DNA from 3 places in the Pseudomonas mercuritolerans genome. Region 1 is predicted to be linked to each of the others. Evidence: predicted binding sites of a transcription regulator. Region 1 holds the regulator's gene; each other region holds the start of a gene.
The links. The regulator FliA, encoded in region 1, starts transcription of late flagellar genes. The targets are predictions, from matches to a motif close to CTAAAGTTTNNNNNNNNNNNGCCGNTAA.
Positions count from the first base shown of each region.

Region 2: the regulator FliA is predicted to act here: its motif matches at 1,289-1,316, upstream of ND528_RS21565 (flagellar protein MotY).
Region 3: the regulator FliA is predicted to act here: its motif matches at 2,023-2,050, upstream of ND528_RS17995 (methyl-accepting chemotaxis protein).

Region 1 is NZ_JAMSHA010000001.1:942,407-952,437, forward strand. Features, by position in the region: gene ND528_RS04400 (chemotaxis protein CheA) at 1-517, opposite strand, end outside; gene ND528_RS04405 (protein phosphatase CheZ) at 571-1,359, opposite strand; gene ND528_RS04410 (chemotaxis response regulator CheY) at 1,378-1,749, opposite strand; gene fliA (RNA polymerase sigma factor FliA) at 1,917-2,657, opposite strand; gene fleN (flagellar synthesis regulator FleN) at 2,654-3,484, opposite strand; gene flhF (flagellar biosynthesis protein FlhF) at 3,601-4,941, opposite strand; gene flhA (flagellar biosynthesis protein FlhA) at 4,953-7,082, opposite strand; gene ND528_RS04435 (DUF6124 family protein) at 7,704-8,063, shown strand; gene ND528_RS04440 (hypothetical protein) at 8,336-10,031, shown strand, end outside.
Region 2 is NZ_JAMSHA010000008.1:58,929-68,959, forward strand. Features, by position in the region: gene ND528_RS21560 (argininosuccinate synthase) at 1-178, opposite strand, end outside; gene ND528_RS21565 (flagellar protein MotY) at 308-1,222, opposite strand; gene pyrC (dihydroorotase) at 1,383-2,429, shown strand; gene rnt (ribonuclease T) at 2,426-3,103, shown strand; gene ND528_RS21580 (peroxiredoxin) at 3,176-3,778, opposite strand; gene ND528_RS21585 (bacterioferritin-associated ferredoxin) at 4,091-4,309, shown strand; gene bfr (bacterioferritin) at 4,511-4,984, shown strand; gene grxD (Grx4 family monothiol glutaredoxin) at 5,189-5,530, opposite strand; gene ND528_RS21600 (molybdopterin oxidoreductase family protein) at 5,628-7,733, opposite strand; gene ND528_RS21605 (hypothetical protein) at 7,869-8,159, opposite strand; gene argF (ornithine carbamoyltransferase) at 8,564-9,484, shown strand; gene ND528_RS21615 (ABC transporter ATP-binding protein) at 9,481-10,031, shown strand, end outside.
Region 3 is NZ_JAMSHA010000006.1:123,307-133,337, forward strand. Features, by position in the region: gene ND528_RS17995 (methyl-accepting chemotaxis protein) at 54-1,946, opposite strand; gene ND528_RS18000 (hypothetical protein) at 2,229-2,483, shown strand; gene ND528_RS18005 (lipocalin family protein) at 2,513-3,082, shown strand; gene ND528_RS18010 (formimidoylglutamate deiminase) at 3,204-4,568, opposite strand; gene hutC (histidine utilization repressor) at 4,715-5,425, shown strand; gene ND528_RS18020 (HutD/Ves family protein) at 5,422-5,994, shown strand; gene hutU (urocanate hydratase) at 6,376-8,064, shown strand; gene ND528_RS18030 (purine-cytosine permease family protein) at 8,206-9,678, shown strand; gene ND528_RS18035 (ABC transporter substrate-binding protein) at 9,750-10,031, shown strand, end outside.

The DNA.
Region 1 (10,031 bases):
GGGCCTTGACGGCATTCAGCGAGTCCAGCAGTTGTTCGAATTCGTTATCGGTGATGTCGTCCGATGCGCTTTCGGCGACCGGTTCTTCCACCACTTCCACTGGCGCGGCAACGGCTTCATCCGCCGATTGCGGCTCGGCCAGACGCGCCAGCGCGGCCAGCAGTTCCGGCGTGGCAGCGGTGATCGGTGCACGTTCACGGACTTCGCTGAACATGCTGTTCACCGCGTCCAGTGCTTCGAGCACCACGTCCATCAGTTCTGCATCAACGCGACGCTCACCCTTGCGCAGGATGTCGAACACGTTTTCGGCGATGTGACAGCACTCCACCAGCTCATTGAGCTGAAGGAAGCCGGCGCCCCCTTTTACAGTGTGGAAACCGCGAAAAATTGCATTGAGCAGATCTGCATCATCCGGGCGGCTTTCCAGCTCGACCAGTTGTTCGGACAGTTGCTCAAGAATCTCGCCGGCCTCAACCAGGAAATCCTGAAGGATCTCTTCATCGGCGCCGAAGCTCATTAATGGGGTGCTCCTACAGGTCTAAAAACCCAAAAAACCCGAATTCCGAAACTCTAGAATCCAAGGCTGGATAACAAATCGTCCACATCGTCCTGACCGGACACAACGTCTTCTCGTTTATCGGCATGAATCTGCGGACCTTCACCCTGCGAGAGATGTTTTTGTGGATCTTTTTCAGCAAGCATTGCGGCGCGGTCATGTTCGATGCCCGCAAAGCGGTCGACCTGACTGGCCATGAGCACGAGTTTGAGCAGATTGCTTTCGACTTCGGTGACCAGTTGGGTCACACGCTTGATCACTTGACCTGTGAGGTCCTGGTAATCCTGAGCCAGCAGGATGTCGTTGAGGTTGCTCGACACCGCACGGTTGTCCGTGCTGCTGCGTGACAGAAAACCGTCGACCCGGCGCGCCAGTTCGCGGAACTCTTCAGCCCCGACCTCGCGACGCATGAAGCGGCCCCAATCGGCGCTCAACGTCTGCGCTTCATCAGCGAGACTGTTGACCACCGGCGTGGCGCTTTCCACCAGATCCATGGTGCGGTTGGCCGCGGCTTCCGTCAGCTTGACCACATAGCCCAGGCGTTCGGTGGCGTCGGTGATTTGCGACACTTCCTCAGCCTGCGGCATGTGCGGATCGATCTGGAAATTGACGATCGCACTGTGCAGTTCACGTGTGAGCTTGCCCACTTCCTGATACAGGCCGCGGTCACGGGTCTGATTGAGCTCATGGATCAGTTGCACCGCGTCGCCGAACCTGCCTTTTTCAAGGCTCTCGACCAGTTCGACCGCGTGTTTTTTCAGGGTCGATTCGAAATCGCCCTGTGATGATTCGTTATGCTCCATAGCTCCCCCGCGCATTCATCAGCCGATGCGTTCGAAAATCTTCTCGATTTTGTCTTTCAACGCTTGAGCCGTGAAAGGTTTGACCACGTAACCGTTCACACCGGCCTGGGCGGCCTCGATGATCTGCTCGCGCTTGGCTTCAGCAGTCACCATCAACACCGGGAGGTGCTTGAGTTTTTCATCGGCGCGCACGTGACGCAGCAGGTCGATACCGGTCATGCCCGGCATGTTCCAGTCCGTTACCAGAAAGTCGATGCTGCCGCTGTTGAGCACCGGAATGGCAGTGGTGCCATCGTCGGCCTCGACGGTGTTGGTGAACCCAAGATCGCGCAGCAGGTTCTTGATGATCCGCCGCATCGTTGAGAAGTCATCAACGATGAGGATTTTCATGTCTTTGTTCAATTCGACCTCCAAGCAGTCTTAAACGCGCCCAGCACCTGGACGCGCCACTTCAATCAATCGGCGCAGCACTTAAAGTTTGTCTGGAGCACAACGGATCGAGACCGGCGCCGTTCATCACCGCACCAGCCTCGTTTCGCAGTGTCCCCACACTGCCTTCAGCGCGCTCGCCACTCCCCCAAACGCCCCCGCAGACGGGCCGCGCACTGGCTGTGTAACTGGCTGACCCGCGATTCACTGACGCCAAGGACTTCACCGATTTCCTTGAGGTTCAGCTCTTCGTCGTAGTACAGCGCCAACACCAGTCGCTCACGCTCCGGCAAATTGGCAATCGCGTCCGCCAGCGCCGCCTGGAAGCGTTCATCTTCCAGATCGCGTGACGGCTCCATATGAGCACTGGCGCCATCCTCGTGCAGCCCTTCGTGTTCGCCGTCCTGCAAGAGGTCGTCGAAACTGAACAGGCGACTGCCCAAGGTGTCATTCAGAATCCCGTAGTAATCGTCGAGACTCAATTGGAGTTCGGCCGCAACCTCGTGATCTTTAGCGTCACGGCCGGTTTTAGCTTCAATCGAGCGAATCGCGTCGCTGACCATCCTGGTATTACGGTGAACCGAGCGTGGTGCCCAATCCCCTTTGCGCACTTCATCGAGCATCGCGCCGCGGATTCGAATGCCCGCGTACGTTTCGAAACTGGCGCCTTTGCTGGCGTCGTATTTGGTCGAGACTTCGAGCAAACCGATCATCCCGGCCTGGATCAGGTCTTCGACCTGCACGCTGGCCGGCAGGCGCGCCAGCAAGTGATAGGCAATGCGCTTGACCAGTGGCGCGTAGCGCTCGATCAATTCGTATTGCGCGTCACGCGCCGACTTTTTGTAAAGATTCATGCCACTGGCGGTCATATCACAGGCCCTGCGGTTTGCTGCACGAGACGCTCGACGAAAAATTCCAGATGCCCGCGCGGGTTGGCGGGCAGCGGCCAGGTGTCGACCTTCTGGGCGATGGCCTTGAAGGCCAGCGCGCACTTGGAACGGGGAAAGGCTTCGTAGACGGCGCGCTGCTTCTGCACCGCCTTGCGCACGCTTTCGTCGTACGGCACGGCGCCGACGTATTGTAGGGCGACGTCGAGGAAGCGATCCGTGACCTTGGTCAACTTGGCGAACAAGTTGCGCCCTTCCTGCGGGCTCTGCGCCATGTTGGCCAGCACGCGGAAGCGGTTCATGCCGTAGTCGCGGTTGAGCAACTTGATCAGCGCGTAAGCGTCGGTGATCGAAGTCGGCTCGTCGCAGACCACCAGCAACACTTCCTGGGCGGCACGAACGAAACTGACTACCGAGTCACCAATACCCGCAGCGGTGTCGATCACCAGCACGTCGAGATTGTCGCCGATGTCGCTGAACGCCTGGATCAGGCCGGCGTGTTGCGCCGGGCTCAGGTGCACCATGCTCTGCGTGCCGGAGGCCGCCGGCACGATGCGAATCCCGCCCGGGCCCTGCAACAGCACGTCGCGCAGTTCGCAACGGCCTTCGATAACGTCGGCCAAAGTGCGCTTGGGTGTCAGCCCCAGCAGAACGTCGACGTTCGCCAGGCCCAGGTCGGCGTCCAGCAGCATGACCCGACGGCCAAGCTCTGCCAGCGCCAGCGACAAGTTCACTGACACGTTAGTCTTGCCGACGCCACCTTTGCCGCCGGTCACCGCGATCACCTGTACGGGATGCATGCTGCCCATGTTATTTCTTTACCTTGTCTTGCATAGACGGAGGCCACATTACTGGCTGCGCGTTCCTGATCGGAACAATGCGTGGCAGACCATCGATGTAGGTACAAAAACTGTTCATGATTACCTCAGCCAACCTGCTTGGTCGGGCTGTGATAGATGTCAGCGAACATGTCAGCCATGGCTTCTTCGCTGGGTTCTTCCTGCATTTGCACGCTGACGGCGCGGCTGACCAGTTGATGACGGCGCGGCAGATGCAAATCATCCGGAATCCGTGGGCCATCGGTCAGGTACGCGACCGGCAATTCATGACTGATCGCCAGGCTCAACACTTCGCCGAGACTGGCCGTTTCATCCAGTTTAGTCAGGATGCAGCCGGCCAGCCCGCAACGCTTGTAACTGTGATAAGCGGCGGTTAGAACCTGTTTCTGGCTGGTGGTTGCCAGGACCAGATAATTTTTTGAGCGAATGCCACGCCCGGCCAGGCTCTCAAGCTGCATGCGCAACGCCGGATCACTGGCTTGCAGGCCGGCAGTATCGATCAAAACCACGCGTTTGCGTAGCAGTGGATCCAATGCTTGCACCAGCGACTGGCCCGGATCGACGTGCGTTACCGGCACGTTGAGGATGCGCCCAAGGGTTTTCAGTTGTTCCTGCGCGCCGATGCGGAAGCTGTCCATACTGACCAGCGCGACATTCTGCGCGCCGTACTTGAGCACGTAACGCGCGGCGAGCTTGGCCAGCGTGGTGGTCTTGCCCATGCCGGCAGGGCCGACCATGGCAATCACACCGCCCTCTTCCAGCGGCTCGACTTCCGGTACGGCAATCATCCGCGCCAAATGCGCCAGCAGCATGCGCCAGGCCTGACGCGGCTCTTCGATATCGGTAATCATCGCCAACAGATCGCGCGACAGCGGGCCGGACAGGCCGATTCGCTGCAGACGGCGATACAGATTGGCCTGGGCCGGACGGCTGCCTTGCAGCTGATTCCAGGCCAGGGTGCCGAGCTGCACTTCCATCAGCTCGCGCAGGCTGTTCAATTCAAAACGCATCGACTCCAGCGCACGCGGATCGACACCCGCCGAGGCCTGCGCAGGTGCTGCGGCCGGGCGCGTCGGTGCGGCGTAGGTCGGCTCGCTCAGCGGCTCGGCAGCAGTCAGCGGCAGGCCTGCGGTCAACGGCAGCCCGGCGAACAACTGCTGATTGGTGTTGCCGTCGGCTTCGCCACGCAGGCTCAGCTCGGCCTGGGCGGTGACGATGCGCGACTGGGTCTTGCGCAGCTCGTCTTCGAGTTCCATGTTCGGAACCCGTGGCGCCAGCGCCGACAATTTGTAATCCAGAGCCGCCGTCAACTCGACGCCGCCGGCAATGCGGCGGTTGCCGATGATGGCGGCATCAGCGCCCAGCTCATCGCGAACCAGCTTCATGGCCTGACGCATATCGGCGGCGAAAAAACGCTTAACTTGCATAAACCACTACCTCAGCCGTTGGGCCCTACTGTCGCAACGATGGTCACTTGCTTGTTGTCCGGTACTTCCTGGTAGGCCAGTACATGCAGGCCTGGCACTGCGAGGCGACCGAAGCGCGAGAGCATCGCGCGAATCGGGCCTGCTACCAGCAGGATCACCGGTTGGCCTTGCATTTCCTGACGCTGGGCCGCTTCGATCAACGAACGCTGCAGCTTCTCGGCCATGCTCGGCTCCAGCAGAACGCCCTCTTCCGAGCCTTGTCCTGCCTTCTGCAGACTATTGAGCAATATCTGTTCCAACCTTGGTTCCAATGTGATTACAGGCAGCTCGGACTCAGTGCCTACAATGCTTTGGACGATTGCACGGGATACGCCGACCCGCACAGCGGCGACCAGCGCGGCGGTATCTTGACTCTTGGCAGCGTTGTTCGCGATCGCTTCGGCGATGCTGCGGATGTCGCGCACCGGCACGTGTTCGGCGAGCAGCGCTTGCAGGACCTTGAGCAACTGCGACAACGAAACCACGCCCGGCACCAGTTCTTCCGCCAGTTTCGGCGAACTCTTGGCCAGCAATTGCATGAGTTGCTGCACTTCTTCGTGGCCGATCAGCTCACTGGAGTGCTTGTAGAGAATCTGGTTCAAGTGCGTGGCGACCACGGTACTGGCGTCGACCACGGTGTAGCCGAGCGATTGCGCCTGGGCGCGCTGGCTGATTTCGATCCACACCGCCTCGAGGCCGAAAGCCGGATCTTTGGCGTTGATACCGTTGAGCGAGCCGTAGACCTGGCCGGGGTTGATCGCCAGTTCGCGATCCGGGTAGATCTCGGCCTCGGCGAGGATCACGCCCATCAGCGTCAGGCGGTAAGCGCTCGGCGCCAGATCGAGGTTGTCGCGGATGTGCACGGTCGGCATCAAAAAGCCCAGATCCTGCGAGAGCTTCTTGCGCACGCCCTTGATCCGCGCGAGCAATTGCCCACCCTGATTGCGGTCCACCAGCGGAATCAGGCGATAGCCGACTTCCAGGCCGATCATGTCGATCGGCGTCACGTCGTCCCAGCCCAGCTCTTTGGTTTCCATGGCGCGGGCCGGCGACGGCAGCAGTTCCTGCTGACGCTTGACCTCTTCCAGCGCCACGACCTTGGCGACGTTCTGCTTCTTCCAGAACAGGTACGCGCCGCCCGCAGCCAGCGCCGCCATGCTCAGGAAAGAGAAGTGCGGCATGCCGGGCACCAGGCCCATCACCGCCATCAAACCAGCGGCCACGGCCAGCGCTTTCGGCGAGGCGAACATCTGGCGGTTGATCTGCTTGCCCATGTCTTCCGAGCCGGAAGCACGGGTCACCATGATCGCCGCTGCTGTAGATAACAACAGTGATGGCAATTGCGCCACTAAACCGTCACCGATGGTCAGCAAGGCGTAAACCTTGCCCGCATCGCCGAAGCTCATGCCGTGCTGGAAGATACCCACGGCCATGCCGCCGATAAGGTTGATGAACAGAATCAGCAGGCCGGCGATCGCGTCACCGCGGACGAACTTGCTGGCACCGTCCATCGAACCGTAGAACTCCGCTTCCTGGGCGACTTCCTGACGGCGCGACTTGGCTTGATTCTGGTCGATCAGGCCGGCGTTGAGGTCGGCGTCGATCGCCATTTGTTTGCCGGGCATCGCGTCGAGAGTGAAACGCGCGCTCACCTCGGAAATCCGCCCGGCACCCTTGGTCACCACGACGAAGTTGATGATCATGAGGATCGCGAAGACCACGATACCGACCACGTAGTTACCGCCGATCACCACCTCACCGAAGGCCTGAATCACCTTACCGGCGGCGGCGTGGCCGTCCTGACCGTGGAGCATCACCACTCGCGTCGAGGCCACGTTCAACGCCAGGCGCAGCAGCGTCGCCACCAACAGAATGGTCGGGAACACGGCGAAATCCAGCGGCCGCAGCGCATACACGCAGACCAGCAGGACGACGATGGACAGGGCAATGTTGAAGGTAAAGAACACGTCGAGCAGGAACGGCGGTACCGGCAACATCATCATCGCCAGCATGACCAGCAGCAACAACGGCACGCCCAGATTGCCTCGACTGAGGTCGGCAACGTTGGTACGTGCTGTATTGAATAACTGAGTGCGATCCACCGGTTTTCCCCGTTCCTTTAAAGCAAACTTTTGACGCCCCGAACGGACGCAGGGCGGCTATTGCAAGAAGCTTTCCAACTTTTGCCGGGGAATGAAATAGAGCGGTTTTACTTGGGATTATCGGCTGATTGGGTTGACCCCTTCGCGAGCAGGCTCGCTCCCACAGTTTGAAATGCATTCCCAATCGGACATTTGGAATACGGCCCCTGTGGGAGCGAGCCTGCTCGCGAAGAGGCCATCGAATGCCGCGCATTTTTTCGATTTAAACGAAGCTGTTTAAAAGACACCTTCAGACACGGTCTCAAGGCTACAAATCCTTGCGCCATTGCCTACAGCCAAGCCAGAATCCGCCGGCTTGTGCACCTGGGGGTCGAGTTTTATTGTGGTCCGGTCGCTGACGAATCAGCGATCGGGTTTAGCGACCCGGACCAACTCAGTGCATCAGCGATCGTGGCTTCGTTGCGGGATTTTTCGCCCGCAATAACGTTATGGCGGCTGTATGCGGGAGACCTTCGGGTCTACCGGGGTGCCTGAGACCGGTTCGCTAACCTGCGTACAGCTGCCACCTTCACTTGTTTAGCGACAGGGGGAAAGTGGCTCCATAACCTCAGGAGCTTCACCATGATCAAACCAACACCCAACCCGCCCGAATCCGACCCCACCTCCCCCTACGAATCCCTCGACTCAAAAAAACTCCACCAAGCCGCCGACCGCGCCCTCGACCACTACCTCTGCCCACCCGGCTCCACCCCACCGCCCTTCAGCCCCCGCGCCATGTACGCCGTCACCGCCGACACCAAAAACGAAGACCTGCTGGCCAACGCCTGCGAAACCCTCGCCTCCGCCAAAACCATCGCCCAGGAATTCGCCGGACTGGTGAAACCATCGCAGCGCCGAACGCTGATGGGGATTGCGCAGCTGATCATGCTCGGAGAATTGGCGGTGAATCGGGTGCTGGATAATCTGGAATTGCCGCAGTAGCTCGGCCCCATGATCGTTCCCACGCTCCGGCGTGGGAATGCAGCCCGGGACGCTCCGCGTCCCATCCGGTGCCGAACGTTTGGTGTCCAATCGAGGCATCCGTTGCTGCCCGGACATAATCAAATGTAGGAGCTTTCGAACGCTGCGATCTTTTGTTTTTGTCGTTTCCGGAAGTGACCATTCGTCGCGACTGTCAGATCTTACAGGTGTGCGATTTTCAATTTAACGCTCTCATCAACCCTGCAGATATCAACCGCGCAGGAGCATCACCGATGAGCCAATCCACCCAACCGGACAACACCGTTCTGGCGCTAGCGCCCCCAATCGTCAACGGTCGCACCGTGCCAGTAGAAGGCGCAATGATTGGCCTTTCCATAGTGGCCTACGATCTGGTCACCGACGGCGAAGGCGCCATTGTATTTGCGGATCCGCCCTTGTCAGGCACCATGGATCCTAATGACGTAATGGAGCTATGGCTCGAGGCGGAATCGGCGGTACTGGACAGTGAAACCATTGTCGATCCTGATAAGCGCACCACCTTGCGCATCCCGAGGGGTCGATTGCATCCGGACCGGATAAACGAGCTGTACTACACCGTCAGACGCGGCAGCGACAATATCGGCACCTCCACAACACTGACGATCCACTACAACCGCATTCGTCCCGGCCTGAAGGATCGATACGACGCACCCGGCGGCCACTCAGAACTCGAATTGCTGCTACCCGACGTGATCAAGAACGGGGTCGGCCCAGACTTCGTCAGCGCCGAGGTGTGCGTCGAGTACCCGTATTGCCGGGCGCACGACGTCATCACGCTGAAGTGCAACGGTGACTTTCTCGAACCAAAACCCAGAGTCCTTCCGACCCAGGCGCCCCTATTCCCCGGCTCCGAGGCTCCCATCAAAATCTGTTTCACCGTCACCCGCGCGTTTCTCGACAAGGCGAAACGGCAAGACAAGAAACTGCATTTTTCTTACACCGTCACCGACCAGATCGGCAACGGCCCAGACACCGATGCGCCCTGGTCACCGGTGCAGACGGTGAATGAGGATTTGGACGGCACCCTTCTGCCGAAGCTGATCCTGCTGGAACGGGAAGAGGACTATCCGGGTGACGTTGCCGAGATCATCGATCTGGAGAAGCTGGGGAATAACAACTTGCTGATGGTTGTGCTGACCAAAGATCCGCGCATTGAAGTGGGTGACGAAATCGTAGCGACTTACACCGCGACTGATACCGGACAACCCACGGATGTGGTGGAGGTCGTCAGGGGTAACGTTGAGGAGAAACCGTTCATAGGGAAACTGCCCTGCTTCCTTGAGGTGGCCAGAAACAAGGTATTCGCTGGCAGTAAAGTGACGGCGACCTATGAAGTGCACCGGCCCGGCGTTGGGTTGGTAGGTACCTCCAATACGGCCGCCGCTGTCGTGATTGGTACTGCCCCAATCGAACTGCCACCGCCAACCTTGATTCCAGCAACGGTGCCTATTGAAGTCTTGGCTAATCCGGCAGGAGTGAAGCTGCAGGTAACAGGTTTCACACCACAGACAGATGATAAAGCCCAATTCGTCCAAGTAAACGCGCCGGCCGGTGCGCCGCCGTTTCCGGTGGTGGATTTTGTTGGTGGGATTGCAGAGATTTTATTGAGCGCTGCGTTTCTGGCGGCTTGGCATGGGATGGCGATTGAATTTCGGTGGGATTTGATTCGAGGTGGGCAATTGGCCGAAAAATCAGCGACGGCCACGTTTGATGTTATGAAAATCGCCGACGAAGATCCGCGACTCCCAACTCCGAAAGTACCCCAAGCTACGGATGAAGATATTTTAAATCTATATGACTTCCCGGGCGACGCCCAAGTTAAAGTAGCTCCATGGACAGGTATGCAGATAGGTCAAAAGGCCGAGTTGATGGGATACGGATTCGAGGACGACGATTCATCCCATACTATTCCTCTGATTTCCAACCACA
Region 2 (10,031 bases), on a different contig from region 1:
TTTCTTTGACGCCCATGGCCTGAGCCTTGGCGCGGGCCGGCTCGACCTCTTCGCCTTGACCGAGATCAGCGGTGAAGGTCACCACTTCACAGTTATAAGTATCCTGCAGCCACTTGAGGATCACCGAAGTGTCCAGGCCGCCGGAATACGCCAGAACGACCTTGTTTACGTCCGCCATGCCATCACTCCACGGGGTTCTACGGAAAGCCGGGGAGTCTACCGCTCAAACGCGATAATTTACAGAGGCGCGACAGCTTAAGACGACAAAGCGACAGAATCTGTCGAGAGCGCGACGATGACCGGCGGGTCAGGAAGTCGCTGCGGCCGTGGCCGGCGTACTCGCTTGCGGCGCCGGCGCAGGAGCCGTGGTGGGTGCCACGCGCGACAGTTTCACGTTGACCCGACGGTTCTTCGCACGATTGGCCTTGCTGGTGTTCGGCACGATCGGATATTGCTCGCCGTGGAAACGCACGGTGATCTGCGATTCCTGAATGCCGTTGGCCTTGAAGAAATCCACCACCGCCAGCGCGCGGCGGCGCGACAATTCGCGGTTGGTCAGACGATTGCCGCTGTTGTCGGAATGACCGTCGAGGTCAATGTGGTTCACCGTCGGGTCGGCCTTCATGTATTCGAGCATCACTTGCAGCTTGGCCTTGGCAGCCGGGTCCAGCTCAACCCCTTCGCCGGGGAAGCCGATTTGCGACTGCTTGATCTGGTCGAAATTCTGCGGCAGCAATTTCGCCACACAGCCTTGATAGTCGTTGAACGCCTTGCTGAATTTCACCGGCAACAAACGCACTTCGGAGACGCGGCCATCGCCAGACGCACGGCGTACCACCGGGCTGCGACCATCCAGCAGACCGCTGATCAGACCACCGGCCTGCGACTGCGAGCTGTTGAACAAGACGTTGCCGCTGCCCAGCCGCACAGAGCCCAGATTGATGTCGCCACGCCCCGGCTGCCACGGTGCAGCGGCAGCGAGCAAGGTCGCCGAACCACCACCGAGCATGGCGTTATAGGCATTCAGGCGAAAGATCGCCTGCTCACCGGCCTTGCGCACGAACTCGCCCGAGCCGAAATCGGTGATCGGTTGCGTCAGGCGGCACTCGAACTGGTCGCCGGCGACCGTCCACTCAATGTTCTCCAGACGGGTCTGGTAGGTCAGCGCCATCGCGGGAAGGCTGGCAAACACACTGAGCAGGGCTAAATAACGCTGGCGCACGGGAGGCTCCATTGGCTTGTGAAACACAAACACCGATTCACACAATGTTTACGGCATACCTCCGGGATATCGGACGCTCGTGGCAAAACTTGATAGCGGGTGCCTGCAAGAGTCTTTTCCGGTAGCATTCGCCTCAGTTTGACCCGCCTGGAATCCCCTCATGTCCGACCGCCTGACCCTGCTGCGTCCCGACGACTGGCACATTCATCTTCGCGATGGTGCCGTGTTGACCAATACCGTTGCCGATGTGGCCCGCACCTTCGGGCGCGCGATCATCATGCCGAACCTGGTACCGCCGGTGCGCAACGCCGCTGAAGCCGACGGCTATCGCCAGCGCATTCTCGCTGCCCGCCCGGCCGGCAGTCAGTTCGAGCCGTTGATGGTGCTGTACCTCACCGACCGCACCCAACCGGAAGAAATTCGTCAGGCCAAGGCCAGCGGTTTCGTCTACGCCGCCAAGCTGTACCCGGCCGGCGCGACCACCAACTCCGATTCCGGCGTGACCAGCATCGACAAGATCTTCCCGGCGCTGGAAGCCATGGCCGAAGTCGGCATGCCGCTGTTGATCCACGGTGAAGTCACCCGTGGCGACGTCGATGTATTTGACCGCGAAAAGATTTTCATCGACGAGCACATGCGCCGCGTGGTCGAGCGTTTCCCGACGCTGAAAGTGGTGTTCGAACACATCACCACCGGCGACGCCGTGCAGTTCGTCAACGAGGCTTCGGCCAACGTCGGCGCGACCATCACCGCGCATCACCTGCTGTACAACCGCAACCACATGCTGGTCGGTGGGATTCGGCCGCACTTCTACTGCCTGCCGATCCTCAAGCGCAACACCCACCAGGAAGCCTTGCTCGACGCGGCCACCAGTGGCAGCACCAAGTTCTTCCTCGGCACCGACTCGGCGCCCCACGCCCAGCATGCCAAGGAAGCCGCCTGCGGTTGCGCCGGTTGCTATACCGCTTACGCCGCCATCGAGATGTATGCCGAAGCGTTCGAACAGCGTAACGCGCTGGACAAGCTCGAAGCCTTCGCCAGCCTCAACGGCCCGCGTTTCTACGGCCTGCCGGCAAACACCGATCGCATCACCCTGGTCCGCGAAGAATGGACCGCCCCGACCAGTCTGCCATTTGGCGAGCTGACCGTTATCCCGCTGCGCGCCGGTGAAAAACTGCGCTGGCGCCTGCTGGAGGAACACGCGTGAGTGAAGACAATTTCGACGATGAGCTGGACGGTCAAAGTGGTGGCGGCGGTTCCCGTCACCCGATGGCAGCGCGTTTTCGCGGCTACCTGCCGGTTGTCGTCGACGTAGAAACCGGTGGCTTCAACGCAGCCACCGATGCCCTGCTGGAGATTGCCGCGACCACCATCGCCATGGATGAAAAGGGTTTCGTCTACCCGGATCACACCTACTTCTTCCGCGTCGAGCCATTCGAAGGTGCGAACGTTGAAGCGGCAGCGCTGGAGTTCACCGGGATCAAGCTCGATCACCCGCTGCGCATGGCCGTCAGCGAAGAAACCGCGCTGACCGACATCTTCCGTGGCATTCGCAAGGCGCTGAAAGCCAACGGCTGCAAGCGGGCAATTCTGGTCGGGCACAACAGCAGTTTCGACCTGGGCTTCCTCAACGCAGCAGTTGCGCGCCTGGACATGAAGCGCAACCCGTTCCACCCGTTCTCCAGTTTCGACACCGCGACCCTGGCGGGTCTGGCGTATGGTCAGACCGTGCTGGCGAAAGCCTGTCAGGCGGCTGGCATCGATTTCGACGGTCGTGAAGCGCACTCGGCGCGCTACGACACCGAAAAGACCGCTGAGCTGTTCTGCGGCATCGTCAATCGCTGGAAGCAGATGGGCGGCTGGGAAGACTTCGACGACTGATCCTCGTCGAGCAAATCCCGCGCATGAAAAAACCGGCCACGTGGGCCGGTTTTTTTACCTCGACGTCGCGCCTTACAGGGCCGCAGCGTTCTCGGTCAGGTAAGCCGCAACGCCTTCCGGCGAAGCGTTCATGCCTTTGTCGCCTTTCTTCCAGTTGGCCGGGCAGACTTCGCCGTGCTCTTCGTGGAATTGCAGCGCGTCGACCAGACGGATCAGCTCTTCCATGTTACGGCCCAGCGGCAGGTCGTTGATGATCTGCGAGCGAACCACGCCTTTGTCGTCGATCAGGAACGCGCCACGGAAAGCCACGCCGCCTTCGGATTCAACGTCGTATGCCTTGGCGATGTCGTGCTTCATGTCGGCAGCCATGGTGTATTTCACCTGGCCGATGCCGCCATTGTTGACCGGGGTGTTGCGCCAGGCGTTGTGGGTGAAGTGCGAGTCGATCGACACGGCGATCACTTCAACGTTGCGTGCCTTGAAGTCAGCCATGCGATTGTCCAGAGCGATCAGCTCGGACGGGCAGACGAAGGTGAAGTCCAGTGGGTAGAAGAACACCAGGCCGTATTTGCCTTTGATGGCCGAGGACAGGGTGAAGCTGTCAACGATCTCGCCATTGCCGAGTACGGCCGGGACGGTGAAGTCTGGGGCTTGTTTGCCTACGAGTACGCTCATTGATATCTCCTGGTGTAGAAACTTGAAGTTCAAGGTCCGGGCCAGCCTGCCACCCTCAGGCGACAGCCCTGTGACACGAACCCTCTTCGCAAGGGACGACCATCATACACTGCGTATTTGGCCTGACCGTAACGGATTTTCCCTGTGCGGCTATCCACTGCGTATTCATTGGGTCAAGGTAGCGTCTGACAAATACCGTTCGTCAGTCGCCAGCAAATAGGCTGCGAAGCGTTCCGAAAGCACTTTGACAATCATTCTCGTTAACATTAAGATCCATCGCAATTGAGTCACAACCAGCGACGGTTCTTACTTATGTATGTTTGCCTCTGCACTGGCGTCACCGACGGACAGATCCGCGAAGCGATCTATGAAGGTTGCTGTAGCTACAAAGAAGTTCGCCAGGCCACCGGCGTCGCCAGCCAGTGCGGCAAATGCGCCTGCCTTGCCAAGGAAGTGGTGCGCGAAACCCTGACCAAGCTGCAAACCGCCCAGGCCGCGATCCCTTACCCGGTAGAATTTACTGCTGCGTAAATGCCCTCATTTCAAAGAACCGGACCAGATGTCCGGTTTTTTTATGCCTGAAAATCAATTGCTTAGCGTCCAGACGCGGAACACAAACATTCTTATTCCGATTAATTTTCATTTATTATTCAATAACTTAGGTTTGACACTTATAACTGCCAAGCTCAAACTCCGCCTTATATACGGTTAATACAGGGCAGGACTCCGATCATGAAAGGCGACATTACAGTCATCCAGCATCTCAACAAGATCCTCGCCAATGAGCTGGTCGCGATCAATCAATACTTTCTGCATGCACGCATGTATGAAGATTGGGGTCTGAACAAGCTCGGCAAGCACGAATACCACGAATCCATCGACGAGATGAAACACGCGGACAAGCTGATCAAGCGCATCCTGTTCCTTGAAGGCCTGCCGAATGTGCAGGACCTGGGCAAGCTGCACATCGGCGAACACACCCGCGAGATGCTCGAATGCGACTTGCGCATCGAAAAGACCGGCCACGCCGACCTGAAAGCCGCAATCGCCCACTGCGAAACCGTTGGCGACTTCGGTAGCCGTGAACTGCTCGAAGACATTCTCGAGTCGGAAGAAGAACACATCGACTGGCTGGAAACCCAGCTCGGCCTGATCGACAAGATCGGTCTGGAAAACTATCTGCAGTCGCAGATGGGCGAAGAGTAGGAGCTGTCGGGTGAAACGAGGCTGCGATCTTTATCGATTTCAGCTTTAACTTCGCAAGACCTATGTAAACGCCAACAAAAAAGCCCCGCCCTCTTTCGAGGTGCGGGGCTTTTTGTTGGCCGAAGATCAAAAGATCGCAGCCTCGTTTCACTCGACAGCTCCTACAGGAGACGCGTCGTCGAGCGAAACTCCATGAACGCAGAATCAGGCTTCGGACTTGTTCGCCGCTGCCGCTTCGACAGCCGCCTTGATGGTGCTTTGCAGCGAACCGTCTGCAGCCATCTCGGTCATGATGTCGCTGCCGCCGACCAACTCACCGCCGACCCACAGTTGCGGGAAAGTCGGCCAGTTGGCGTACTTTGGCAAATTGGCGCGGATTTCCGGGTTCTGCAGGATGTCCACGTACGCGAACTTTTCACCACAGGCCATCACGGCTTGCGCAGCTTTTGCGGAGAAGCCGCACTGCGGGGCATTCGGCGAGCCTTTCATGTAAAGCAGAATGGTGTTGTTGGCAATCTGCTCTTTAATCGTTTCGATGATATCCATGGAGCACCTCGGCTGAACTTTCCGACTCAGAGGTCGGCACGGTGGCGCATTGTAACGGAATCCCGAGCGCCATGCTCGGTCTCCCCGACAGACCCGCTCAAGCCGCCGCCACCTTCACCGGCACACCGTTCAACGCCGCGTTACCCGACAGTTCGTCGAGCTGGCACTCGTCGGTCAGGTCGTTGGCGCTCGATCCCGGCTGGCCACTGGCGATTGCCATCTGCACGCCCGGGCGCGCATGGCCCCAACCGTGGGGCAGGCTGACCACGCCTTTCATCATGTCGAGACTGGCGAGCACTTCCACCTCGATCTGCCCGACCCGCGAACTCACCCGAACCCGCTGCCCATCGGCCAGACCACGGCTGGCCAGGTCATCCGGATGCATCAGCAACTGATGCCGCGGCTTGCCCTTCACCAGCCGATGAAAATTGTGCATCCACGAATTATTGCTGCGTACATGGCGGCGGCCGATCATCAACAATTCATCGGCTGCCGGCGCCTGCAACGCGGCAAAGCGTGCGAGGTCGGCGAGAATTTCCGGCGGTGCGGCCTGGATACGCTGATTCGGCGTTTTCAGACGTGACGCCAGATTCGGCTTCAGCGCCCCCAGATCAATGCCGTGCGGATGATCGAACAGCGTCGCCAGCGACAGCTTGTGCTCGGATGCATCGCCATAGCGGCCCATGCGCAGGCCCATGTCGATCATCTTAGCCGGCGGCATCGTCGGTTTCAGCTCCTTGCCGGTTTTCTCGGCGAAGGCTTTGGCCAAGCCGACGAAGATCTCCCAGTCGTGCAGCGCACCCTCGGGCTTGGCGAGAATCGCGCGATTGAAGCGGGTGACGTTACGCACCGCAAACAGGTTGAAAGTGGTGTCGTAGTGATCGTTTTCCAGCGCCGAGGTCGACGGCAGGATCAGATCGGCATAGCGCGTGGTTTCGTTGATATACAGGTCGATGCTGAGCATGAAGTCGAGGCCGTCCAGCGCCTGCTCCAATTGCCGGCCGTTGGGCGTCGACAGCACCGGGTTGCCGGCGACGGTGATCAGCGCGCGGATCTGCCCCTCGCCTTCCGTGAGCATCTCTTCGGCCAGTGCCGAGACCGGCAACTCGCCGCCGTATTCCGGCCGACCGGAAACGCGGCTCTGCCATTTGTTGAAATGCCCGCCCGAGGTCGACGCCACCAGATCCACAGCGGGTTCGGTGCACAGTGCACCGCCAACGCGATCGAGATTGCCGGTGACCAGATTGATCAACTGCACCACCCAATGACAGAGGGTGCCGAAGGCCTGAGTCGAAACGCCCATGCGTCCATAGCAGACCGCACTCGGCGCAGCAGCGAAGTCGCGCGCCAGTTGGCGAATCTGTTCGGCAGGCACTGCGCAGAGCGGGCTCATCGCTTCGGCACTAAACGCAGCCACGGCGTTGCGCACCTCGTCGAGGCCATCGACCGGCAAATGGCTGTCGCGGGTCAGGCCTTCGCTGAACAGCGTATTGAGCATGCCGAACAGCAACGCCGCATCGCCACCGGGGCGGACGAAAACGTGTTGATCGGCCATCGCTGCGGTTTCGCTGCGGCGCGGATCGACCACCACCACTTTGCCGCCGCGCCCCTGAATCGCCTTCAGGCGCTTCTCGACGTCCGGCACGGTCATGATGCTGCCGTTCGACGCCAACGGATTGCCGCCGAGGATCAGCATGAAATCGGTGTGATCGATGTCGGGAATCGGCAACAGCAGACCGTGGCCGTACATCAGATAGCTGCTGAGGTGGTGCGGCAGTTGATCGACCGACGTTGCCGAGTAGCGATTGCGGGTTTTCAGCAACCCCAGGAAGTAATTGCTGTGGGTCATCAGGCCGTAGTTGTGCACGCTCGGATTGCCCTGATACACCGCAACGGCGTTCTGCCCGTGACGTTCCTGAATCGCCGCCAGTTTCTCGGCCACCAGCGCAAACGCCTCGTCCCATTCGATCGGCAGCCATTCGCTGCCGACGCGGCGCATCGGCTGACGCAGGCGATCCGGATCATTCTGAATATCTTGCAGGGCCACGGCTTTCGGGCAGATATGGCCGCGGCTGAAGGTGTCGAGGGCATCACCCTTGATCGAGGTGATCGCGACGTTGCCATCGGTTTCCGTGGTTTCGATGGTCAGGCCGCAAATGGCTTCGCACAGGTGGCATGCACGGTGGTGAAGAGTCTTGGTCATGGCCAGTCTCTGTCTTGTTCGGGAGCAGGCAATCACGCCCGCGGGAACAAAACTATGGCCCGTGCGCAGAGGCGGCGCCAGCGACGTTCGTCTTGTGAATCGACGGTTATCAGGACAGCCGATAAATCGCCGCGATCAGTTCGGCGGCAACTGCGGCGGTGCCGCCAACTGGATTTCCTGGATGGTTTCGATCTGCTCATGGGCGACGTGGACGCCGGTGAGCTCGCCGATCAACCGCCAGTGCTCATCAAGCCCGGCGCTGATGGTGGCCATGCGATCGATCATGTGTCGACCGGCGGATTTGACCACTTCATCGTCACTGCGCAGCAACTCGAAAGACATCGAGGTGACGGACGCGGTGAGATGGGTCAGGGAGCGAGCCGTGTGGCCCAGCAGTTCCATTAACAGTTGTTCTTTCGATTCCATGCGGAGGCTTCCTGCGTCGCTCGAAACTTATTTATAACCCAGCACTTTGCTTTAGCAAATGTTTCAGTCTGAACATCCGACCAAGCGAATCCGTGGCGCGATGGTCGTAAAGCGACCAAAGCCGCGCCGATGCCCCGCGGCGGATTGCCAAGCCCGGCGGCGCCAGTGTACAAAGAGGCTTACCGCTGTACTGAATCCGGCTTCAACATGCGTGATCGAAATGCTCGGTCCGCGCTCCGAATCCCGCTGAAATAGTACCCTATTGGAAAAACGCGACATTTAGTGTCAATATCGCGCCTTCCCCTATTTCGTCGCCCCGTGCGGCTTACGCCGCAGGTCTCGCCCGTTGTTCCGTTAAACAAGGCTTTGAGCATCTGCGGTCTGTAGCAAAAAGGTAGTCAATGATGAGCGCAAGGCACTTTCTCTCCCTGATGGATTGCACGCCCGAAGAGCTGGTCAGCGTGATCCGTCGAGGCGTTGAGCTCAAGGACCTGCGTAACCGCGGCGTACTGTTCGAGCCTCTGAAAAACCGCGTGCTGGGGATGATCTTCGAAAAATCCTCGACCCGTACCCGAATCTCCTTCGAGGCCGGCATGATCCAGCTCGGCGGCCAGGCGATTTTCCTGTCCCCGCGCGACACCCAACTGGGCCGTGGCGAGCCGATCAGCGACTGCGCCATCGTCATGTCGAGCATGCTCGATGCGGTGATGATCCGCACCTTCGCCCACAGCACCCTCACCGAATTCGCCGCCAACTCGCGCGTGCCGGTGATCAACGGCCTGTCCGATGATCTGCACCCGTGCCAGTTGCTCGCCGACATGCAGACCTTTCTTGAGCACCGTGGCTCGATCCAGGGCAAGACCGTGGCCTGGATCGGTGACGGCAACAACATGTGCAACAGCTATATAGAAGCGGCGATCCAGTTCGACTTCCAATTGCGCGTTGCCTGCCCGGAAGGCTACGAGCCGAACCCGGAATTCGTCGCCCAGGCTGGTGATCGCGTGACCATCGTCCGCGATCCGCAAGACGCCGTGCGTGGCGCGCACCTGGTCAGCACCGATGTCTGGACTTCGATGGGCCAGGAAGAGGAAACTGCCAAGCGCCTCAAGCTGTTCGCGCCGTTCCAGGTCAACCGTGCCCTGCTCGACCTCGCTGCCGAGGACGTGCTGTTCATGCACTGCCTGCCGGCGCACCGTGGCGAAGAAATCAGTCTCGACCTGCTCGATGACCCGCGCTCCGTCGCCTGGGATCAGGCAGAAAACCGTCTCCACGCACAGAAGGCCCTGCTCGAGTTCCTCGTCGAACCGGCATATCACCACGCATGAGCCATGAATTACTGCTGAACCTGCGCAACCTCGCTTGCGGCTATCAAGATCAACGCGTGGTGCAGAACCTCAATCTGCACCTCAACGCCGGCGACATCGGCTGCCTGCTCGGCTCGTCCGGCTGCGGCAAGACCACCACCCTGCGCGCGATCGCCGGTTTCGAACCGGTGCACGAAGGCGAAATCACCCTCGGTGGCGAAACCCTCTCCAGTGCCGGTTTCACCCTGGCGCCGGAGAAACGCCGGATCGGCATGGTGTTTCAGGACTACGCGCTGTTCCCGCACCTGAGTGTGGCCGACAACATCGCTTTCGGCATTCGCAAGCACCCTAACAAGGCGCGCGTGGTCGAAGAGCTGCTGGAACTGGTCAACCTGAAAAACCTCGGCAAACGCTTCCCCCACGAGTTGTCCGGCGGTCAGCAACAGCGTGTCGCCCTCGCCCGCGCCCTGGCGCCGGAGCCGCAGTTGTTGCTGCTCGACGAGCCGTTTTCCAACCTCGATGGCGAGTTGCGCCGCAAGCTCAGCCATGAGGTACGCGACATCCTCAA
Region 3 (10,031 bases), on a different contig from region 1:
CCGGAGATCCCTGTGGGAGCGAGCCTGCTCGCGAGGAAGCCTGAGGCCGCGGCTTAGATCCTGAAGCTGCCGACCAGATGCTTCAACCGCGCGGCTTGCTGCTCAAGATCCGAACAGGCGCGCAACGTAGCCTGCAAGTTCTCCACGCCTTCCTGATTCAGCGTGTTGATCTCGTTGATATCAACGTTGATCGACTCGACCACGGCTGTCTGTTCTTCGGTCGCGGTGGCCACCGACTGGTTCATGCCGTCGATTTCGCCGATGCGCTGGGTCACGCTGCCCAGACGCTCGCCGGCCTGGTTGGCGATGCCGACGCTGCTTTCGCTCTCACGCTGGCTCTCGGTCATGATGGTCACTGCCTGGCGTGCGCCGACCTGCAGCTCCTCAATCATCTTCTGCACTTGCTGCGCCGAATCCTGAGTGCGGTGGGCGAGGTTGCGCACCTCATCGGCGACCACGGCGAAACCGCGTCCGGCTTCACCGGCGCGCGCGGCTTCGATGGCGGCGTTGAGTGCGAGCAGATTGGTCTGCTGGGAGATGCTGGTGATCACTTCGAGAATCTGGCCGATGTTCACCGTGTTGCTGTTCAGCGTTTCGATGTTGCCGCAGGAGTCGCTGATCTTCGCCGACAGTTGCTGCATGGCCTGGATGGTTTTATCCACTACCTGCTGGCCATCGACCGCCAGGCTGCGTGCGTCGCTGGAATGCTGCGAGGCGAGGGCGGCGTTCTGGGCGATTTCCTGAGCGGCGGCGCCGAGCTGATTGATCGCGGCGGCGACGCTGTTGGTGCGGCTGGCCTGCTGGTCTGAGTTGTACATCGACGAGTTCGAGGCAGCGACCACACGCAGGGCGACTTCGTTGACTTGGCCGGTGGCCGAGGACACTTCGCGGATCGACGTATGAATGCGTTCGACGAAGCGGTTGAACGACGTACCCAGTGCGCCGAATTCATCGTTGCCGTGAATCACCAGACGCTTGGTCAGGTCGCCTTCGCCTTCAGCGATGTCATGCATCGCGCGGCCCATGGTCAGAAGTGGCTGCATCAGCACGCGAATCAGCATGCCGAGCAGGCCGATGATGATCAGCACGGCGATGACCATGGCGATCAGTGCCGAGGTGCGGAATTCGCTGAGCATCGAGAATGCGGTGTCTTTGTCGAGCACCAGTGCCACGTACCAGTCAGCCGAAGGCACGCCGTTGACCCGAGTGAAGGAAATCAACTGGGTTTTGCCGTCGAACTCGACTTCCTTCAGGCCCGGGCTGACTTGAGGCGCGCCGTTCGGATAGGCCTCGGCGAGGGTCTTGAGCACCAGTTTGCTGTCCGGGTGAATCAGGATCTTGCCTTCGGCGCTGACGATGAACGCATGACCGTGGCCGCCGAAGTTCAGCGAGTTGATGATCGCGCTGACGCTGGTCAGATCGATGTCGGCCCCGGCCACGCCAAGCATCTGGCCTTGACGCTGCACCGGCGTGGCCACAGTGATGACCAGTTTGCCCGACGAAGCGGCGATGTACGGTTCGGTGACGATGGTCTGCTGCGCGCTGTTGGCCGCTTTGTACCAGCCGCGAGCGCGCGGGTCGTAGTCCGGCGCACGGTTGCCGGCAGGCACCGAGAACATCACGCCGTCGGCGCCACCGAAATAGCTGAGCTGGAAATTGCCGGTGTAGGCGGGCAGGTCAATGATGCGCTTGAGGCTGGCGGGCGCGTTGCCGTCGACGGCGACTTGCTGCGACAGCGATTGCAGCAGTTGAATGCGGCTTTCCAGCCAGGTCTGGATGTTGCTGGTGGTCAGGCTGCCCAGCTCCTGCATGGTCGCTTCGGTGCTGCTGCTCAAGGCCTGACGCTGGCGATAGTCGTTGAAGAAGATGAAACAGGCGAACGCTACGGCCACCACAAGGGCAGCAGCCAGCAAAATCTTGTGGCTGAATTTCATGTTTCTGGTCATCGAATGAACTACCGCGAAGGGGCTGGTCAAGAAAGGGCGGCAATTTGCCATATTCGGCAGCGTTGCGCTGCTCTTATTTTCGACCGCGCCGCGCCAAAGATTAGGTGCTTGCAGGGAAAGTCGACGAAATGCTCGACGGCTTCACAAAGTTTTTGATTTACCGAAAAAAGCCAGACGGGCGGGCTGATAAATAGGCGTCCGGCCACGGAACCAGATGACACTTTTCTCTTCTAAGCTTCTGGTTGGCACCATGCCATCCCCCCTCGTTCCAGGAGTTTCACCATGTCGCTGCGATCTATCGCCCTGCTGTCGTTTTGCGTGCTGTTGGCCGCATGCAGCAAGGTCAATCAGGAAAACTACTCCAAGCTCTCGGCCGGCATGGCCAAGTCCGAAGTGGAAACCCTTCTCGGCAAGCCCACCGATTGCTCGGGCGCGCTCGGTATGTCCAGCTGCACCTGGGGCGACAAGAACAGCTTTATCAGCGTGCAATACGCCGGTGACAAAGTGCTGATGTTTTCCGGCCAAGGCCTGAAGTAAACCGGGGCTTCGCGCCCACGGAGAAAAAAATGAAGCGGTTATTGCTGATCCTTTTTGCTGGCCTGGTACTGGCTGGCTGCGCCACTTCCGGCGTCGACCCGTTGGCGCCCAAGACCGTCAACAGCGTCAACCTCAAGCGTTATCAGGGCACCTGGTATGAACTGGCACGCTTGCCGATGTTCTTTCAGCGCCACTGCGCGCAGTCCGAAGCCCACTACACCCTCAAGCCTGACGGTAACGTCGGCGTGCTCAACCGTTGCCTGACCCCGGAGTGGCAGTGGGAAGAAGCCAAGGGCACGGCTTATCCACAAGTGCCAGGCAAGACCGACAAGCTCTGGGTCGAATTCGATAACTGGTTCTCGCGCCTGGTGCCGGGTGTGGCGAAGGGCGAGTACTGGGTGTTGTACGTCAGCGACGATTACAAGACCGCCATCGTCGGCGATCCGAGTCGCAAGTACCTGTGGCTGCTGTCACGCACGCCGACCGTCAACGGTGTAGTGCGCGAAGAATTGCTGAGCAAGGCGCGTCAGCAGGGTTACGACACCACCCGCCTGATCTGGCGGGCTTCGGATCGGCAGATGGCCAAGACCTCTAATTAAGCCGCTATACAAATCAAATGTGGGAGCGAGCCTGCTCGCGAAGAGGGTGTATCAGTCGACATGAATATTGACTGATACACCGCGTTCGCGAGCAGGCTCGCTCCCACAGTTTGGTTTTGGGTCAGCCCAAGAGATCGCGCAGGACCCGGGTGAAGGCTCGGGCGCTGTCCTCTTCGCCGGCGTGCCGGCCATCGCGCACCACCCACTGACCATTGACCAGCACATCGCGCACCTGGCGATCGCCGCCGGCGAACAACCAGCGATTCAGAATCGCGTCGCCATTGGCAGTCGCCAGATACGGATCGCTGCCATCAAGGACAATCCAGTCCGCGCGCTTGCCCACTTCCAGCGCGCCGATCGGCTGCCCCAGTGCCTGTGCGCCGCCGTCCAGCGCCGCTTCATACAGGGTGCGCCCGACCATCGGCTGGTCCGCGCCATACAAGCGATTACGCCGCTGATCACGCAGGCGCTGGCCATATTCCAGCCAGCGCAATTCCTCCACCACGCTCAGCGACACATGGCTGTCGGAGCCAATGCCCATGCGCCCGCCCTGGGCAAGAAAATCCACCGCCGGGAAAATCCCGTCACCCAGATTCGCTTCAGTGGTCAGGCACAGCCCGGCGATCGCGCGACTGTTGGCCATCAGCGTGACTTCTTCCGGGTTGGCATGGGTGGCGTGGACCAGACACCAGCGCTGATCGACTTCAGTATTTTCATACAGCCATTGCAACGGACGGCGACCGCTCCAGCTCAGGCAATCGTCGACTTCTTTCTGCTGCTCGGCGATGTGGATGTGCACCGGGCATTGTTTGTCACTGGCCGCCAACACTTCGCTGATCTGCTGCGGCGTCACCGCACGCAACGAGTGGAAACACAGGCCCAGCGATTGCGCCTTCTGCTGCGCCAGTAATGGCTGCAACCGCGCTTGCAGATTCTGATAGTTTTCAGTGCTGTTGATAAAGCGCCGCTGGCCATCGTTGGGCGTCTGGCCACCGAATCCGGAATGGCTGTAGAGCACCGGCAGCAGGGTCAGACCGATACCGCTTTCGCTCGCGGCCTGACTGATGCGCAAGGCCAGTTCGGCCGGATCGGCGTACGGCTGGCCGTTGCTGTCGTGGTGCACGTAGTGAAATTCGGCGACTGAGGTGTAACCGGCCTTGAGCATTTCGATGTACAGCTGACGGGCGATGATGCCGAGCTGATCGGGGCTGATTTTTCCGACGAGGCGGTACATCAGATCGCGCCAGGTCCAGAAACTGTCGTTGGGGTTGCCGGCCACTTCGGCCAATCCAGCCATGGCGCGCTGGAAGGCGTGAGAGTGCAGGTTGGGCATTCCCGGCAGCAACGGCCCGCGCAGGCGTTCGGCGCCGTCTGCGCTGGAATCGGCCTGGATTCGGGTCAACAGGCCATCGGCGCTGACCTCGAGACGTACATTGTTGGCCCATCCCTCAGGCAGCAGTGCGCGTTCGGCAAAGAAGGCGGACATCGTTCGGCACCCCATCGTGTGTTATTTGTATATACATATACAGACGTTTGCCTGCCCGGTAAACTCCGGCAAGCTAGTCACTTTCATCCAATGAACAGGGATCAACCGTGCCGACTCCGCCTCCAGTTTCTCCGTTGGCCGCGAACATGGGCGACAGTCCGGCGCCCTTGTACGCCCGCGTCAAACAGATGATTACCCAGCAGATCGACAGCGGTAACTGGCCGCCGCACTACCGCGTGCCGTCCGAAAGCGAACTGGTCAGCCAGCTCGGCTTCAGCCGCATGACCATCAACCGCGCCCTGCGCGAGATGACCGCCGACGGCCTGCTGGTGCGCATGCAAGGCGTGGGCACGTTTGTCGCCGAACCGAAGAGCCAGTCTGCGCTGTTCGAAGTGCACAACATCGCCGATGAAATCGCCTCGCGCGGCCATCGCCACACCTGCCAGGTCATCACCCTCGAAGAAGAGTCCGCCGGTTCCGAACGCGCGCTGGCGCTGGACATGCGCGAAGGTCAGAAGGTCTTTCACTCGCTGATCGTGCATTACGAAAACGACATTCCGGTGCAGATCGAAGACCGTTTCGTCAACGCCCTGGTCGCGCCGGAATACCTCAAGCAGGATTTCACCCTGCAAACGCCCTATGCCTATCTCAACCAGGTCGCGCCGCTGACCGAGGGCGAGCACGTGGTCGAAGCGATTCTTGCCGAGCCGTCGGAGTGCAAATTGCTGCAGATCGAAAAGGGCGAGCCGTGCCTGCTGATCCGCCGGCGAACCTGGTCGGGGCGTCAACCGGTGACGGCGGCGCGTTTGATCCACCCCGGTTCCCGCCATCGTCTGGAAGGGCGCTTTCATAAATGAATTATCAAGTGAAGGTTCTACGCGCCGAAGGCTACCCGCGCATGCCGTGGAAAAACGGCGGCGGCAGTACCGAGGAAATCACCCGCGATGCTGGCGCAGGCCTGGACGGTTTCGGCTGGCGTCTGTCGATCGCCGACATCACCGAATCCGGCGGTTTCTCGACATTTGCCGGATACCAGCGAGTCATCACTGTGTTGCAGGGCGACGGCATGACCTTATGCGTCGACGGTGACGATACCCGGCCATTGTTACCCTTGGACCCGTTTGCTTTCAGCGGCGAAAGCCAAGTGTCCTGCACCTTGCTCGGCGGTGCGATTCGCGACTTCAATCTGATCTACGCGCCGCAACGTTACCGCGCGCGATTGCAGTGGCTGGACGGCGAGCAGCGGTTCTTCAGCTCGGCATCGACGCTGCTGGTGTTCAGTGTCAGTGAGCTGATGGACGCGCGTGTTGGCGACGGCGTTTCGCAGCTCGGTCGGCATGATTGCCTGCAACTGGACGGTAACAGTGGGCTGGTCGAAGTCTCCACCAACGCCGCATGCTGCGTGATCGAACTCCTTCAGAACTGAACACACCCCTCGCCACCAAAGCCATCCCCACTCTTGTTTCCCTTCACGCACCAACTTGTTACCGAACGCCCCAGCGTGGCGCAAAACCCCTGCTCACGCCGCTAAGCCCCGCCTCCCTCAAATACACCTCAGAAAAATTTCATCCACGCCAGAACCCCCGATTCAGGCGCTCTACAGCCTCGCCCATGATTTTTCTTGAACGCCGATCCAACAAGTTGGCCGCTTGATTGCATATGCTTGTATGTACAAGTAAAGACGTATGCGTATGAGTCGGTCGAGACTCTCCGCAGCGTCCACTGATTCGCTTGTCGCGCAGCACAGCGCGCAGGCTGCTGCCCACTGCCAGGGTTGGTTTGAATTGATCGCTGAGGAGTCTTTTTCGTGACTGACAATACCCAGAACAGCAACAAGTTTCGTGACGTGCAGATCCGCGCCGCACGCGGTAACACGCTGACCGCCAAGAGCTGGCTGACTGAAGCGCCGCTGCGCATGTTGATGAACAACCTCGACCCGGAAGTTGCCGAAAATCCGAAAGAACTGGTGGTCTACGGTGGCATCGGCCGCGCCGCGCGCAACTGGGAGTGCTACGACAAGATCGTCGAAAGCTTGACCAACCTGAATGACGACGAAACCCTGCTGGTGCAATCGGGCAAGCCGGTCGGCGTATTCAAGACTCATAGCAACGCGCCGCGCGTGCTGATCGCCAACTCCAACCTGGTGCCGCACTGGGCGAGCTGGGAACACTTCAACGAACTCGACGCCAAAGGCCTGGCCATGTACGGCCAGATGACCGCCGGCAGCTGGATCTACATCGGCAGCCAGGGCATCGTTCAGGGCACCTACGAAACCTTCGTCGAAGCCGGTCGCCAGCATTACAACGCTGACCTCAAGGGTCGCTGGGTGTTGACCGCCGGGCTCGGTGGCATGGGTGGCGCACAACCGCTGGCCGCCACCCTGGCCGGAGCCTGCTCGCTGAACATCGAGTGCCAGCAGGTCAGCATCGATTTCCGCCTGAAAAGCCGTTACGTCGATGAGCAAGCCAAAGACCTCGACGACGCTTTGGCGCGTATCGACAAATACACCAAAGAAGGCAAAGCGATTTCCATCGCCCTGCTCGGCAACGCGGCGGAAATCCTCCCGGAACTGGTCAAGCGCGGCGTGCGCCCGGACATGGTCACCGACCAGACCAGCGCCCACGATCCGCTCAATGGTTACCTGCCGGCCGGCTGGAGCTGGGACGAGTACCGCGCTCGCGCCAAGACCGAACCGGCCGCTGTGATCAAAGCCGCCAAGCAGTCGATGGCGGTGCACGTCAAAGCCATGCTGGAGTTCCAGAAGCAAGGCATTCCGACCTTCGACTACGGCAACAACATCCGTCAGATGGCTCAGGAAGAAGGCGTCGAAAACGCTTTCGATTTCCCGGGTTTCGTGCCGGCCTACATCCGTCCGCTGTTCTGCCGTGGCATCGGCCCGTTCCGTTGGGCGGCGCTGTCGGGTGATCCACAGGACATCTACAAAACCGACGCCAAGGTCAAAGAGCTGATCCCCGACGACGCGCATTTGCACAACTGGCTGGACATGGCCCGCGAGCGCATCAGCTTCCAGGGTCTGCCGGCGCGTATCTGCTGGGTCGGTCTGGGCCAGCGCGCCAAGCTCGGTCTGGCCTTCAACGAAATGGTCCGTAGCGGAGAGCTGTCGGCCCCTGTGGTGATCGGTCGCGACCACCTCGACTCCGGCTCGGTGGCCAGTCCCAACCGCGAAACCGAATCGATGCAGGACGGTTCCGACGCCGTCTCCGACTGGCCGCTGCTCAACGCACTGCTGAACACTGCCAGCGGCGCGACCTGGGTCTCCTTGCACCACGGCGGCGGCGTCGGCATGGGCTTCTCGCAGCATTCGGGGATGGTGATCGTCTGCGACGGTACTGACGAAGCGGCCGAGCGCATCGCGCGCGTGCTGCATAACGACCCGGCGACTGGCGTCATGCGCCATGCCGATGCCGGTTACCAGATTGCGATCGACTGCGCGAAAGAGCAGGGGCTGAATCTGCCGATGATCACCGGTAAATAACGCGAAAGCACTGTAGGAGCTGCCGAAGGCTGCGATCTTTTGATGTTGATTTTTAAGATCAAGAGATCGCAGCCTCGTTTCACTCGACAGCTCCTACAGGTGTGCGAACCAACCCGAATCGCAATCCACAGAGGTTGAATCATGGCGGTTAACAACGAACGTGCAGGCAGTACACCGTTGATCGAAAGGCGTTCGATCGACTACATCCCGGAAGCGGAAAGACACGGTCGTCTGTTCAGCCAGTTCACCATGTGGATGGGCGCCAACCTGCAGATCACTGCGATCGTCACCGGGGCGCTGGCCGTGGTGCTTGGCGGTGATGTGTTCTGGTCGTTGATCGGTCTGCTGATCGGCCAACTGCTCGGCGGTGGTGTGATGGCGCTGCATGCCGCGCAAGGGCCGAAACTGGGCCTGCCGCAAATGATCTCCAGCCGCGTGCAATTCGGCGTTTATGGCGCGGCGATTCCGATCGTGCTGGTGTGCCTGATGTACCTGGGTTTCACCGCCACCGGTACGGTGCTCTCCGGGCAGGCGCTGGGGCAGTTGTTCGGTGTCAGCGACAGCGTTGGCATCTTGATTTTCGCCAGTGTCATCGTGCTGGTCACAGTGCTCGGCTATCGCGTGATCCACTGGATCGGCCGCGTCGCCAGCGTGATTGGCGTGATCGCTTTTGTGTTCCTGTTCTGGCGGCTGATGAGCCAGACCGACGTCGGTGCACTCCTGCAGATTCGTCACTTCAGCTGGAGCAGTTTCCTGTTGGCGGTGTCGTTGGCGGCGTCCTGGCAGATCGCTTTCGGCCCGTATGTAGCGGACTACTCGCGTTACCTGCCGAGCGCCACTTCATCGGTGAAAACCTTTTTCGCCGCCGGTGCCGGCTCGGTGATCGGCGCCCAGGTGGCGATGATCCTCGGCGTGTTTGCCGCCGCTTCGGCCAACGGTCAATTCGCTGGTCACGAAGTCGCTTACATCGTTGGTTTAGGCGGTACCGGCGCCACTGCCGCGCTGCTGTATTTCAGCATCGCGTTCGGCAAGGTGACCATTTCGACGCTGAACTCCTACGGCAGCTTCATGTGCATCGCCACCATCATCAGTGGCTTCAAAGGGCACCTGACGGTTACCCGCATGCAGCGGCTGGTGTTCGTGCTGTTCATCGTCGGCGCGGCGACACTGATCGCGCTGCTCGGGCAGCACTCGTTCCTCGGTGCGTTCAAGTCGTTCATCCTGTTTCTGCTCGCCTTCTTCACGCCGTGGAGCGCGATCAATCTGGTCGACTACTACTGCATCACCCGCGAGCGCTATGACGTGCCGGCGCTGGCCGATCCGAACGGCCGCTACGGCCGCTGGAACCTGCTCGGTATCAGCGTCTACGTGTTCGGCGTACTGGTGCAGTTGCCGTTCATCTCGACCAAGTTCTACACCGGGCCGCTGGTGGCAGCGCTGGGGGATGTGGATATCTCTTGGATCATCGGCCTGGTTCTCCCGGCCGCCGTCTATTACTTCTGCGCAAAGAAATGGCACAGCGCAGTGCCCGATCGCCTGATTCTGCCGGTCGAGCAGAACAGCACCCAACAAGCAAAAACGAGTGGGGCCGGTCGCGCTGCGGCGCAGGCCTGATCTGGACGTGGACCAGGCTGGATGCCTCTTGAACTGCCGTAAGCCCATTCATGATTAGGAGCGTCACGACAATGAAATCGAACAAGACCCTGCTGACCACATTGCTGTCCATGGGCCTGTTGGCCAGTGCCGGTGCGACGCAAGCCGCCGGCTGGTGCGAATCGGGCAAACCGGTGAAATTCGCCGGGCTGAACTGGGAAAGCGGCATGCTCCTGACCGACGTTATGCAAGTGGTGCTGGAGAAAGGTTACGGCTGCAAGACCGACAGCCTGCCGGGCAATTCCATCACTATGGAAAACGCCCTGAGCAGCAACGATATTCAAGTGTTTGCCGAAGAGTGGGTCGGCCGCAGC